3 regions of the Cytobacillus spartinae genome follow, and region 3 is predicted to be linked to each of the others. Evidence: predicted binding sites of a transcription regulator. Region 3 holds the regulator's gene; each other region holds the start of a gene.
The links. The regulator Rex, encoded in region 3, represses fermentation and respiration genes when NADH is low (regulators of the CRP and FNR family bind a similar motif). The targets are predictions, from matches to a motif close to TTGTGAAATATTTCACAA.

Region 1 (4,292 bases), on a different contig from region 3:
TGTTACCGACATCTTAAACGGGACTATTGACGCAGTAAAAGCAGTGCTCCCGTTTGAAGTAGCAGTAGACAAGCCATCTTTGTTTACACAGCCTTTTACACAACATTCTGTTGGTGTATTAATTGGAATGACCGGAGATGTAAGAGGTCGTATTATTATTGACGGGACAGAAGAAATCTTCGGTAAAATCGGAGAGGGCATGTTTGGAATGGTGCTAGAGGGAGATATGCTAGAATCATTCGCAGGGGAACTCGGTAATATGATTGCCGGAAATTTATCTACTACTATTGCCCAAAAAGGCTTTGAGATGGATATAACTCCTCCGACAGTATTTGTTGGTCAAACAAAGGTATATGGCTTTGAAAAAGCGTTTCGCTTACCGATACATATCCAAAATGCTGGCATTTTAGAAGTCATTCTAATGGTAGAATTAAAATAAAAAAATGACACCCAAAAGTGTCATTTTTTTATTTTAAGATTTAAAATCCATGAATAGTCATGCCACCATCTACAAACAGCGTTTGGCCGCTTACATAACTTCCAGCTTCTGATGACAAGAACACAACAGGACCAACAAGTTCTGGCAACTCACCTACTCTATTTAGTGGAGTAACCGCTAATATATCTGAAACATATTTTTCGTCCGCTAAAAGCTTCTCAGTTAATGGTGTTTTAAAATACCATGGGCCGATTGAATTTACATTAATATTGTATTGGCCCCACTCCAGTGCCAACACCTTTGTCATTTGGATCATTGCCGCTTTAGTAGCAGCATAAGCTACACCCGTTCTTAACGCAACATGCCCAGCAACTGAAGAAATAGAAATAATTCTACCTTTTGTCTCCTTTTCCTTCATGACTTTCCCTACTTCTTGAGACATCATAAATGCAGACTTAAGGTTTGTGTCCATAATGGTTTGCCATTCTTCGTCTGTTACCTCTAAAGCTTTTGATCGAATATTCATCCCTGCATTATTTACAAGAATATGAATATTACCCCATTCTTTTACAACAGCTTCCACACTTCTTTTTACATCTTCGCGATTCGTTACATCTGTCGGTAGCACTAAAGCTTTTCTTCCTTGCTTTTCAACTAAGCGAGCAGTTTCTTCTAAATCTTCTTTCGTTCTTGATAGGAGTGCCACATCGGCCCCTGCTTCCGCCAGCCCTACAGCAAGTGCCCGTCCTATTCCACGACCAGCTCCTGTTACAAGAGCAATTTGATTATCTACTCTAAACGAAGGTAAATACATGATTAATCACCCTTTATAAGTATGTATGCTATTTCAAAATAACAAATGAAACGAAAAAAAGAAAGAATAAAGGACTGACTATTTAAACTAATCTAAAATTTCACTCAAACTTAAACAAAAACACCGGATTAGTCCGGTGTAATTGAAGAATTGTAATCCTGTTGATTTTGAACTTCAATCCAAATTTTCTTTGAGACGTCACAGCCACAAGCCTTACATAAAACTTCTTCATTATAAATAAGCCTGCAGTGATCACAATAATACTTTTCCATATATATCCCTCTCGTTTCCTACATCTCCGTTTTATTATTTTATTACTCCTAATTTAATTTTGTGTCTACTCCCCGCTGATATAGAGGAATTTAATCATTTGGTGTGATTAATGGATTTATCAAAAAATATTAACCTTAAAAGGTACGATTAGAATATAATATGATAACTTTTGCTTCTACATTACTTTGAATCGTATTACCTTACGTTTTTTCGATCCAAATTCTATGAATAAAAATCAAGTTATTACAAAGATTAATAGTAAATGACTATTCTAACTTAGAAAGTTGGCTATGCGCACATTTCACATTTTATGTTGATACGTTAGGAAATACTCTCCAACCATAAAAAGCAAACAGTTCAGTCTTTTGTTTAGAGACCATATAAGATAAGTCAAAAACAACAAATGAACAAAACAGTTTAGTAAAGAGGTGAAATAATTGGGATTAATTGATGCTTTTAACGAGTGGATTTCGTCTAGGTATGAAAACCATATTTCTAAAATGGAGTTAGAAAACAGATGCCCAGATTGCTATGGTAAAGGTTTTCAACTTTACCCCCATGCAATAGAATTGGTTCCTTACGATGGGTTATATGATTGTCCTTCTTGTAACGGGTCAGGTTTGTTCACCAATGCATACGACGCATAGACCCAACATAGCATACCAAAATATAAACACCCTTAAAAGAAAAGGGAATAGACAACCGCCTAGTGATCTATGCGGTTTTTTTCTGTGCAATTAATTAGTTCTTTATAAAAAATTATTCTCAACAACTTTTATCACTGACCATCCTACACATAAAAAAACGTATCTAAATACCTGTTTTTTCAACCATAAAAGTCTAAGCTACAAGACTATCCTCCTATAAAACATGCTCAATGCAACCATCCTCGTTCAAGACATTCAAGAGTAAACACAATGATACTTTTACCTCCTTCACAAATTCTTCACATTTTCACCATGATACTTGTGACATAAATCACTGCCACATCAATTTTTCACTACTATCATAGTAAATACATAATAAATGAACAATTTGTGAAGTGTCTGAAACCTAATGGAATCTTCCATTTTGTTTTGTATTATGGGAATGTAATCATTTATATTTCTAAATCGGCGAAGGGAGTGAGTGTTGTGGCGAAAACGGAACTCAGTAATAAAACAAAAACTGAAATTGAGGATAGCTCTTCGTTAAAGGGGACGTTAGCTTCCGTTTTCTTATTAGGATTTATCCTAGTAATAACATGGGTGAGCGTTTACTTCTTATTCTTAGAACGTTTCTAAAAGATAGAAAGGGGATTTTAAAGCCATGCATATCCATAAGTTTGAAAAAATCTGGCTTACCTTCGGAATTGGTGCACTGATTGTTTTCCTTACAGTTTTAGGAGTTAGTGCATTCTACGTAGGGAATCAACCGCCAAGCTGTTTGGCAACTGTCAACCCTGAAAAAGTTGATACAACAGCTCCGTTTGATCAGCCAGGTCTAAAGAAAGTTGAAGGTAAAGATTGGGATTACGAATTAGTATTTGTTGCACAAGCTTTCGCTTACACACCAGGTGATGTTGAAGTTCCACTTGGAGCAAAAGTAAAAGTAATCGCTACTACAAAAGATGTTATCCACGGATTCCAAGTAGCTGGTACAAATATCAACATGATGCTAACACCAGGTTATATCAATGAAATAGTAACAACATTTGATAAAGCTGGAGAATACTTAATTTTATGTAACGAGTATTGTGGTACTGGTCACCACATGATGACTTCTAAAATAAGGGTGGTTGAATAATGATTAGCTCAATAACAGCTAACCAAAAAGTTGACCGCCGTGATGGTAAATTGGCAATGGCCCACTTTTATGTGGCATTCATTGCTTTAGCATTAGGCGGACTTGCTGGTTTATTACAAGTATTAGTTCGTTCAGGAAAATGGGAATTACCTTTTGGTATTGGATATTATCAAGTTTTAACGGTTCATGGTGTACTTTTAGGTCTTGTACTTACTACTTTCTTCATTCTAGGTTTCCAATTTGCAGCTGTAAGCCGTACGGTAGGGGCACTTTCTAATGGTGCTCGTCAAGTTGGTTGGATTGGCTTCTGGGTCATGACGATTGGTACTGCAATGGCAGCTGTAATGATTTTACTTAATGAAGCTTCTGTTCTATTTACATTCTATGCACCTTTACAAGCACACCCAATTTTTTATATTGGCTTAACTTTAGTCGTTGTAGGTAGCTGGTTAGCTGGCGGGGCAATGCTTTCAGCTTATACGAAATGGAAAAGAACAAACCCTGGTAAACCGAGTCCACTTTTAACATTCATGGTTGTTGTAAATACAATGCTTTGGATTGTTGCAACAATCGGTGTGGCTGCTACTGTTCTTTTACAGCTTCTTCCTTGGTCTTTAGGACTTGTGGAAAGAGTTGATGTAACAATTAGTAGAACTCTATTCTGGTATTTTGGACATCCACTAGTTTATTTCTGGTTATTACCTGCTTATATGTGTTGGTATGTTGTTATTCCAAAAGTAATCGGTGGAAAAGTATTCTCAGATTCTCTTGCACGTATGTCATTTATTTTATTCTTACTATTCTCCATTCCTGTTGGTTTCCACCATCAGTTAATGGAACCTGGTATTGATCCAGCTTGGAAGTTCTTACAAGTAATCTTAACTTTCTTAGTAGTTATTCCATCATTAATGACTGCATTCTCACTATTTGCTACATTCGAAACATTTGGCCGCTCTAAAGGAGCAACAGGTCTTTTTGGAT
Region 2 (4,292 bases), on a different contig from region 3:
CCGGTTATTTTAACTAGTGGAACATGATATTTCTCAGCTACTTCTGCGATTTTTTTCAAATCTTCCGCTGTTGTAACCCCTCCATACATCCTTGGAACCACCGAGTAGGTACCATCCTTTTGAATATTTGCGTGCAATTTTTCATTTACTAATCTAGAATCCCGATCATCTTGATAACCTTCTGGGTATATCATTCCTAGATAATAATTTAGAGCAGGTCGACATTTTGAACAGCCTTCTTCGTTTTTCCAATCTAGTACGTACATAACTTCTTTAATACTGTTAAGTCCTTTTTCTTTTATTTCTAGTACGACTTCATCTCGACTCAAGGAAGTACAGCCACACAATGCTTTTTTCTGAGCAGTTTGATCAAATTCGTCACCAAGTGTAAATGCAAGAATATCAGAAACTAGTGATTTACAACGACCACATGAGCGGCCCGCATTTGTGCAAGAGCTTACTTCATCCACTGATGTTAACCCTTGTCCCTTGATCGCTTCGACAATCGTACCTTTCGTCACTCCATTACATCCGCAGATCAGCTCTGAATCTGGCATAGCCGCTACGCTTTGTGATTCCTGTTCACCATTACTCAAGCCTAAAATCGCACTGCTTGTCTTTCCACTAATATCTTCTTTCTCCATTAGCATACGGAACAATTTTGTACTGTCTTTTGTGTCACCATATAAAACGATTCCAACAATCCTGTTATTTCGAATTAATATCTTTTTATAGATGCCTTCAAATTCGTTATGAATGATGATTGATTTAGTCGAAGCATCCTCTAGTATTTCACCAGCAGAATATAAATCAATGCCTGCTACTTTTAGTTGTGTACCTACCACTGACCCTTCATATGGCTTTGTTCCCTTCTCACATAAATGTTCAGCAAGAACTTTTGCCTGTTCGTATAGAGGAGCTACCATTCCATACGTAATTTCCCGATGTTCCGCACATTCCCCAACTGCGTATACAGAATCCACACTGGTTTCCATAAAATCATTGACAACAATCCCTCTGTTGACCGTCACTCCAGCATCTTTGGCAAGCTTTGAATTCGCTTGAATTCCCACAGCCATTACCACTAAATCTGCCTCTATCTCAGAACCATCTTTAAACTTTAGACCTTTTACCTTTTGATCGCCTAAGATTTCAACGGTTTGCTTTTCTAAAAGAAATTTAATTCCTTGTTCTTCAAGTTCTCTTCGAAGCATGTTTGATGCAGTTGGATCCAATTGTCTTTCCATCAGATGTGGCATTAAATGAACAACATGAACGTTCATCCCAAGATGTACTAATCCTTTAGCTGCTTCTAAACCAAGTAAACCTCCACCGATTACAACGGCATTCTTATGGCTTCTCGATACATTGATCATCTTTTCACAATCTTGTATATCTCTAAAGCCGGTTACACCATCCTTATCAGCACCTGGAACTGGAAGAATAAAAGATCGTGATCCTGTTGCAAGAATCAATTGATCGTAATGAACCTTATTTCCTTTTTCTGAAAAAACGATTTTATTGTTCGTGTCTATATGAACGACAGGATCACCCGTATGGAGATCAATGTTATTTTCTTTATACCAATCCCATTCGTTTAGGATCATTTGCTCAACTGTCATGTCACCTTGTAAAACATTTGATAATTGAATGCGATTATAGTTCGGATATGACTCTTCGCCAAAAATAGTTATATGATATGCATCGGCATTAATTTTTAAAATCTCTTCAATCGTTCTTACTCCAGCCATCCCATTTCCAACTAATACTAGTCTTTTCTTTTCCATGACCTGAGTCCTCCTCTGGATGTATCAATATTGTTTGTTGTTATGATAGCTCTATTTTAACTGCTTGAATGGTGAAAACTTGTGATGTTTGTCACAAACCACTGAATTATGTGAAGTTATTCACAAATAGTTCAAAATGGAGCCGCTTTCAAAAAAGTTATAAGAAAAGGGCTTTCCTCGAATAGGAAAACCCTCCCTTACAAGTATTAGTTTTTATGATTTTCCGTTTGCGAATAGATCTTCCAATTGCTTTCTAAGAACAAACTTTTGAATTTTCCCACTTGCATTCCTCGGTAAAACATCACAAAACACATATTTTCTAGGTCGTTTGTAATTTGCTAGTTCCTCGCTGTTTTTACACCACTCATCAAGATCGGCTTCAGTGATTGCAGGGTCCTTTTTTACGACAAACGCTGTAACACTCTCACCCCAACGATCATCGGGTTGCCCAATAACCGCTACATCAAGTACGCCACCTTGGGCATAGAGTACATCTTCTACCTCGCGTGGATAAATATTCTCTCCACCAGAGATAATCATATCGTCGACACGGTCTTTAACCCATAGATACCCTTCCTCATCTAGATAGCCGATATCCCCTGAATGGTACCAGCCTTTAAACATCGCTTTTTCAGAAGCTTCTTTCCGATTAAAGTAGCCACTCATCATGCATGGTCCTTTTACGATGATCTCACCTGCTTCACCAGCTGGGAGAATATCGTCTGGATCTGAAGGCCCATCTTCCTTAGGCCTTACAATCCTTATTTCGTGATTTAAACACGCCTGACCTGCAGAGCCAGCTTTTCTAATCTGGTCATCTTCATCTAAAAAAGTAATGGCAGGTCCCATTTCAGTCATTCCATAAGCTTGAACTAAAGAAATACCTAATTGATTTTGACAAGCATATACTAGTGCTGGTGCCATTGGTGCTGCTCCATAAAGACCGAGTTTTAAGCTGGATATATCATAGTTGTCTAACGGCTCTTGGAGAAGCATATTCCACATCGTTGGAGCTGCAAAAAACTTTGTGATTTTTTCAGTAGAGATTAATTGCAATACACCCTTTGGATCAAAGTGGTGGAGAATCGTATTTTTGGCTCCTACATGGACCCTCGGTAAAAACGCACAGTGCAGTTCAGCACAATGGAACATAGGAGCTGTAACAAGTCCATTATCACTTGGTGTAAGTCTAGTAGATCCTATCACAATTAAGCTTTGTTCCACCATTTCTCGATGACGATGGATGACTCCTTTTGGTCGACCTGTTGTACCGCTCGTGTACATAATTGCATAAATATCATTTTCATGGATGTCTGCTTCTATTTCATTATTTGGTGCTTCAATTACTTTTTCATGATAGCTTTTCGCGTAAGATGGTACTCCATCATCAATGATCCAAAACGAAGTATGGGGGAATCTTTCAGCTATTGGACTTATACTAGATTCAAGCATTTTTTCAAATAATACGACCTTTGGCTTCGCATCATTTAGTATAAAAGCTACTTCCTCAGACATTAATCGGAAGTTAATAGGATTAAAAATAGCACCAATCTTTGCACATGCAAAGAAAGCTGTTGCTAACTCTTCTGTATTAAAGAGGTAAGTCGAAACAATGTCACCCTTTTTGACCCCTTCATTTAGAAGGGCATTTGCTAATTTAGTTACTTCAATGCTCCACTCTTTATACGTATAACGAAGGTCTTTTCTCACATCATAAAGTGCTTCTTTATTAGGATACTTATTAACGGTTAAATCAAATATCTTTCCAATAGTAATCGTCATGCGATATTCCCCCTATTATATTTAATTTAAACATGTAATGTCTCGGCTGAAGCCTTATTGGTATCATGTAATGTCTTTAAAAAATAGTAAACCGTGCATAGACGAAATTCTGAATTTACCTTAAAGCCCTAAATTCTTGGCAATTATCGTCTTCATGATTTCATTTGTACCAGCATAAATACTTGAAACCGGAATATCACGGTACCTTCTTGCAATCTCATATTCCTCCATATACCCATATCCACCATGAAGCTGCATGCATTCAGCTGCTATTTGTTTAGCTATGTCCGTCAATTTAAATTTAGCCATCGATACCTTTGTAACAATGTCCCTGCCATTTATATGATCAAGAATGAGTTGATCAAGAAACGCTCTTCCCATCTCAATGTCCGTTGCCATTTCAGCAATTTTAAATTGAGTGTTTTGGAACTGACTGATTGGTTTTCCAAAAGCTTCACGGCTTTTCACATATTCAATGGTCATCCTTAACATTTCTTCCGATGCAACTTGGGCAGCGATAGCTACTAATAGACGTTCCTGTTGAAGTTTTTCCATCAGATAGATGAAACCTTTCCCTTCCTCACCTATTAAATTCTCCTTAGGAACACGACAATCTTCAAATATCAATTCTGCTGTATCTTGACTATGTAAACCTACTTTGTTTAGTTTTCTTCCTCTTGAAAAGCCAGGGTGATCTCGCTCAATGACGAGTAAGCTGACCCC
Region 3 (4,292 bases):
TAATGAGTTCATGGTATATTATCAGCCGAAGGTTAACGTTCAAACAGGAGAATTAACAGGCGTTGAGGCTCTCATTCGTTGGAACCATCCAGAAAAAGGACTTATCTCACCAGGAAAGTTTATTCCAATAGCGGAGGAAACCGGATTAATTGTTCCGATTGGAGAATTTGTTTTAAGAACTGCTTGTAAGCAAGTGACAGAATGGAAGAACAATGGTCTCCCTACTTTGTCTATATCTGTGAACTTATCTACTAGGCAATTTTTACAATCAAATCTTATCAATATGGTTGCTTCTGTCCTAGAAGAAACCGGGCTTGAGCCGCATTTACTAGAACTAGAAATTACGGAGAGCATGACAATAGATGTGAAACAGGCGATTCCGGTTCTAAATGATTTGAAAAAACTTGGAATTAAAATAAGCATTGATGATTTTGGAACTGGATACAGCTCTCTCAACTATCTAAAGGTACTACCTATCGACCGTCTAAAGATTGATCGTTCCTTTGTAAAAGATATTGCAAGCAATCAGGCAAATGCTGCGATTGTTTCGACCATCATTACAATGGCACAAAATTTAAACCTACTAGTTATTGCAGAAGGCGTAGAGGAAGAGGATCAAGTAGTGATTTTACAAAAAAATAACTGTACTGAAATACAAGGTTATTTCTTTGGACATCCCCTTCCCCCTGAAGAACTAGAAGAGAAAATTGGCGAGATTCAAGTTCGAGCGATTAAGTGGGCTAAACAACCGACAGAGATAAGTTAACACATTAAAGTGGCCATCAGAATTTTACTTCTGATGGCCTTTATTGTTTATATTTCCTCTTCTAAAATCTGTTCAGCCTGCTGGGCTTTTTTATAAGCAAATCTCGAAATTAATATACTCACTTCGTACAGGATTAGTAGCGGCACTGTAACCATCATATGAGATAAAAGCTCAGGTGGCGTAATAAATGCTGCTATGACAATCAGAATAAAGTAAGCGTATTTTCGAACCTTTGCCAAGTACATAGGTGTCACAATTCCTAATCGCGTTAAAAACATGATAATAACGGGTAGCTGAAACAGTAATCCAAATGGAATCGTCAATTGGAATAGGAATTGAAAGTACTCATTAATTCCAATTACCTGATTAATATCTAATCGGTTTGCGATTCTCGTCATGAATTCGACGACAAATGGAAACAAAATAAAATAAGAAAAAGCAATACCACTAATAAATAGAATAACGGATATTGGAATGTAGCTTAGCGTCACTTTCCTCTCTTTTTCATACAAGCCGGGACTTATAAAAGCCCATAATTGATATAAAAGAAAGGGTGAAGTCATAACAAATGCAATCAGAAAAGCAAATTGCATATAAATCTTGATTGGATCTGTCAGACGAAACGCATTCATCGTAAGTTCTTTTGCTTCATCAGCTTTCTGCAAATAGACGATTAACGGCTCCGCAATAAAGAAACTTGCAATTGTTGCAACGAAGAAGAAAACGACCGAAATAACAAGCCGTTTTCTTAACTCGCCAATATGTTCAAACATCGTCATATCTTTATGACTCATTGTATTTCATCCTAACATCACATAAAAATAAGTATTCACCGTACATATAAATTAATAAAGGATAAAACTTATGAAAATCTGGAATTAAGCTCACCTTTATTTGTATAAAAATTTAATTTGTGTCGCTCTTATTTTCTTTTTTTGTATCGTCATCATCATCTGCTAAACCTTTAGTAGCGTTTTTAAATTCACGTAAAGTGTTCCCTGCTGCTTTACCTAGCTCAGGTAACTTCTTAGGACCAAATATTAATAAAGCAACGAACACAATAAGTATGAGGCTTCCCATACCGATATTCATCATCCTGCCTCACCTCCCTCATTCTATCATAACGGATTTATTACTATCTTCAACTATTTTATATTGGTTAATTCTTTTTGCACTTTACTAGATTTTCGTGATTTTATTCACTATCCTCGGCTTCAACGCCATAGTGCTTCAGAAAATAAACAAGTGATTGCAATTCAACAGCTAAATCAATATGATGGACCCTAATGAAAGATGGTACTGTTAACCTTGCCGGTGTGAAGTTTAATATTCCCTTTACATTAACTTGTACAAGACGATCTGTAATGGACTGGGCAAACGTCGATGGAACCGTCAGAATAGCCACTTGAACATCTTCCTTCTCGATTACCTTCTCTAAATCATCCATATGGTGAATAGGAACATCGCCTATACTAGTACCTACTTTACCGTGGTCAACGTCAAAAGCGACTTCAATTTTTGTATTATTATTCTTTAAGAAATTGTAATTTAAAAATGCTGTACCTAAGTTACCTACACCGATTAATGCTACTTTCGTTAACTCATCTTGATCTAGCGTTTTTCGGAAGAAAGATAGTAGATAATTTACATTGTATCCATAACCCTTTTTCCCTAAAGCTCCAAAATACGAAAAATCCCTTCGGATTGTTGCTGAATCTACTTTCACCGCTTCACTTAACTCAGCAGAAGAAACTCTTTGTTTTCCTGATGAGTGAAGGTTTTTTAAAAATCGATAATATAGAGGTAACCGCTTTGCCGTTGCTTGCGGAATCTTCATTGTTTCATTATTCATCCGAAATCCCCCGCCCGTATTTTAATTGGCTTATTTTAATCTATCTTCTCTTTTAAAATCCCCATTTTTACCGCCAGTTTTTTCAACTAGATAGGTTTTACCTATCACCATTCCTTTATCTACAGCCTTACACATATCATATACAGTCAAAGCACAAGCAGATGCTGCTGTTAGCGCTTCCATTTCCACACCCGTGTTCCCTTTTGTCTTTACAGAAGCTGCTATGAAAAGGGTGTATTGATCCTCTTCTTGTTCCCATGTGAATGAAATGTCAATCCCAGTCAAAGGAATAGGGTGGCACATTGGGATAATCTCTGATGTTTTTTTACATGCCATAATTCCAGCCACTTGCGCTACAGCTAGAACATCTCCTTTTTTCATCTCATTATTGGTAATTCGATCGTAAATCTCTTTATTTACCGTTATACTAGAGTTAGCAATGGCCGTTCGAACTGTCTCTACTTTATCACTCACATCGACCATTTTCGCTCTACCTTCATTATTAAAGTGGGTAAATTCCCCCATCTTACAACACCTCACTCAAATCATACACTATTTTACCCATTCTGTAAGTAAAGATTGTACTATCCTTCACAATAAAAGTTTACTACGGCTTTGCGTAATATTGATAGTTAACAGGAATTCGATTCCTTTCATTTACTTTTATTGCTCTACTCCTTTTATTACGTTAAACTAACTCTAGAAATATAGAGGTGAAAGTTATGATATTACTGCAAGTGAACCAATTATCAAAATCATACGGTGCTGACCCTATTTTAACGAATATAAAGCTAGAAGTGCAAACGCGTGACCGAATTGCTTTAGTAGGTAGGAATGGAGCGGGGAAATCAACTCTACTTAAAATCATTGCTGGGCATATGTCTAAAGACAGCGGGGACATTATTAAGCCAAAAGAGGTAACCATTGGTTATCTTGCTCAAAATACCGGTTTAGAGTCAGGTCTCTCCATTTGGGATGAAATGCTTACTGTATTTGAAAACCTTAGACGCCAAGAGAAAGAACTCCGTAAACTCGAAGAAGCCATGTCTGACCCTTCTTCCTTTCAGTCGAGTGAATACGAACGGATTCTAAAAGAGTACGATCTATTGCAAGTTCAATTTAAAGAAAATGGTGGTTATCAGTACGAATCAGATATTCGTTCTGTTCTTCACGGACTTAACTTCCATTCCTTTGATTACTCGACTAAAATAGATAGCTTAAGCGGTGGGCAAAAGACAAGATTAGCTCTAGGTAAGCTGCTATTAAAAAAGCCTGATATTCTAATCTTAGACGAGCCGACAAACCATTTAGATATCGATACGCTTTCCTGGCTTGAGCAGTATTTACAAGGATATCATGGAGCCATTTTAATTGTTTCCCATGACCGATATTTCCTAGACAAAGTCGTCAATCAAGTATACGAGATATCCCGTAAGCAAATTACAAAGTTTACTGGAAACTATAGTGCTTACCTTGACCAAAAAGCAGAGAATTATGAACGTGATATGAAACAATATGAAAAGCAACAAGAAGAAGTAGCAAAGCTTCAGGATTTTATTCAACGAAACCTTGCACGAGCTTCAACAACTAAAAGAGCTCAAAGTCGACGCAAAAAGCTCGAAAAAATGCAATTAATGGATAAACCTCTCGGCGATGAAAAGTCAGCCAACTTTT

Region 1: ACFYKX_RS16345 (cytochrome c oxidase subunit 2A) is a predicted target of Rex. The motif match lies at 2,461-2,478, and genes of this name have one in related genera.
Region 2: nirB (nitrite reductase large subunit NirB) is a predicted target of Rex. The motif match lies at 1,896-1,913, and genes of this name have one in related genera.

Annotation. Positions count from the first base shown of each region.
Region 1 covers NZ_JBIACK010000008.1:150,771-155,062, forward strand. Annotated here, with positions in the region: gene ACFYKX_RS16330 (chemotaxis protein CheX) at 1-439, shown strand, start outside; gene ACFYKX_RS16335 (SDR family NAD(P)-dependent oxidoreductase) at 480-1,253, opposite strand; gene ACFYKX_RS16340 (methionine aminopeptidase) at 1,964-2,173, shown strand; gene ACFYKX_RS16345 (cytochrome c oxidase subunit 2A) at 2,660-2,809, shown strand; gene ACFYKX_RS16350 (cytochrome c oxidase subunit II) at 2,835-3,311, shown strand; gene ACFYKX_RS16355 (b(o/a)3-type cytochrome-c oxidase subunit 1) at 3,311-4,292, shown strand, end outside.
Region 2 covers NZ_JBIACK010000001.1:258,013-262,304, reverse strand. Annotated here, with positions in the region: gene nirB (nitrite reductase large subunit NirB) at 1-1,787, opposite strand, end outside; gene ACFYKX_RS01245 (fatty acid--CoA ligase) at 2,001-3,569, opposite strand; gene ACFYKX_RS01240 (acyl-CoA dehydrogenase family protein) at 3,690-4,292, opposite strand, start outside.
Region 3 covers NZ_JBIACK010000022.1:4,833-9,124, reverse strand. Annotated here, with positions in the region: gene ACFYKX_RS25755 (EAL domain-containing protein) at 1-766, shown strand, start outside; gene tatC (twin-arginine translocase subunit TatC) at 814-1,560, opposite strand; gene ACFYKX_RS25745 (twin-arginine translocase TatA/TatE family subunit) at 1,673-1,861, opposite strand; gene ACFYKX_RS25740 (redox-sensing transcriptional repressor Rex) at 1,962-2,618, opposite strand; gene moaC (cyclic pyranopterin monophosphate synthase MoaC) at 2,649-3,143, opposite strand; gene ACFYKX_RS25730 (ABC-F family ATP-binding cassette domain-containing protein) at 3,341-4,292, shown strand, end outside.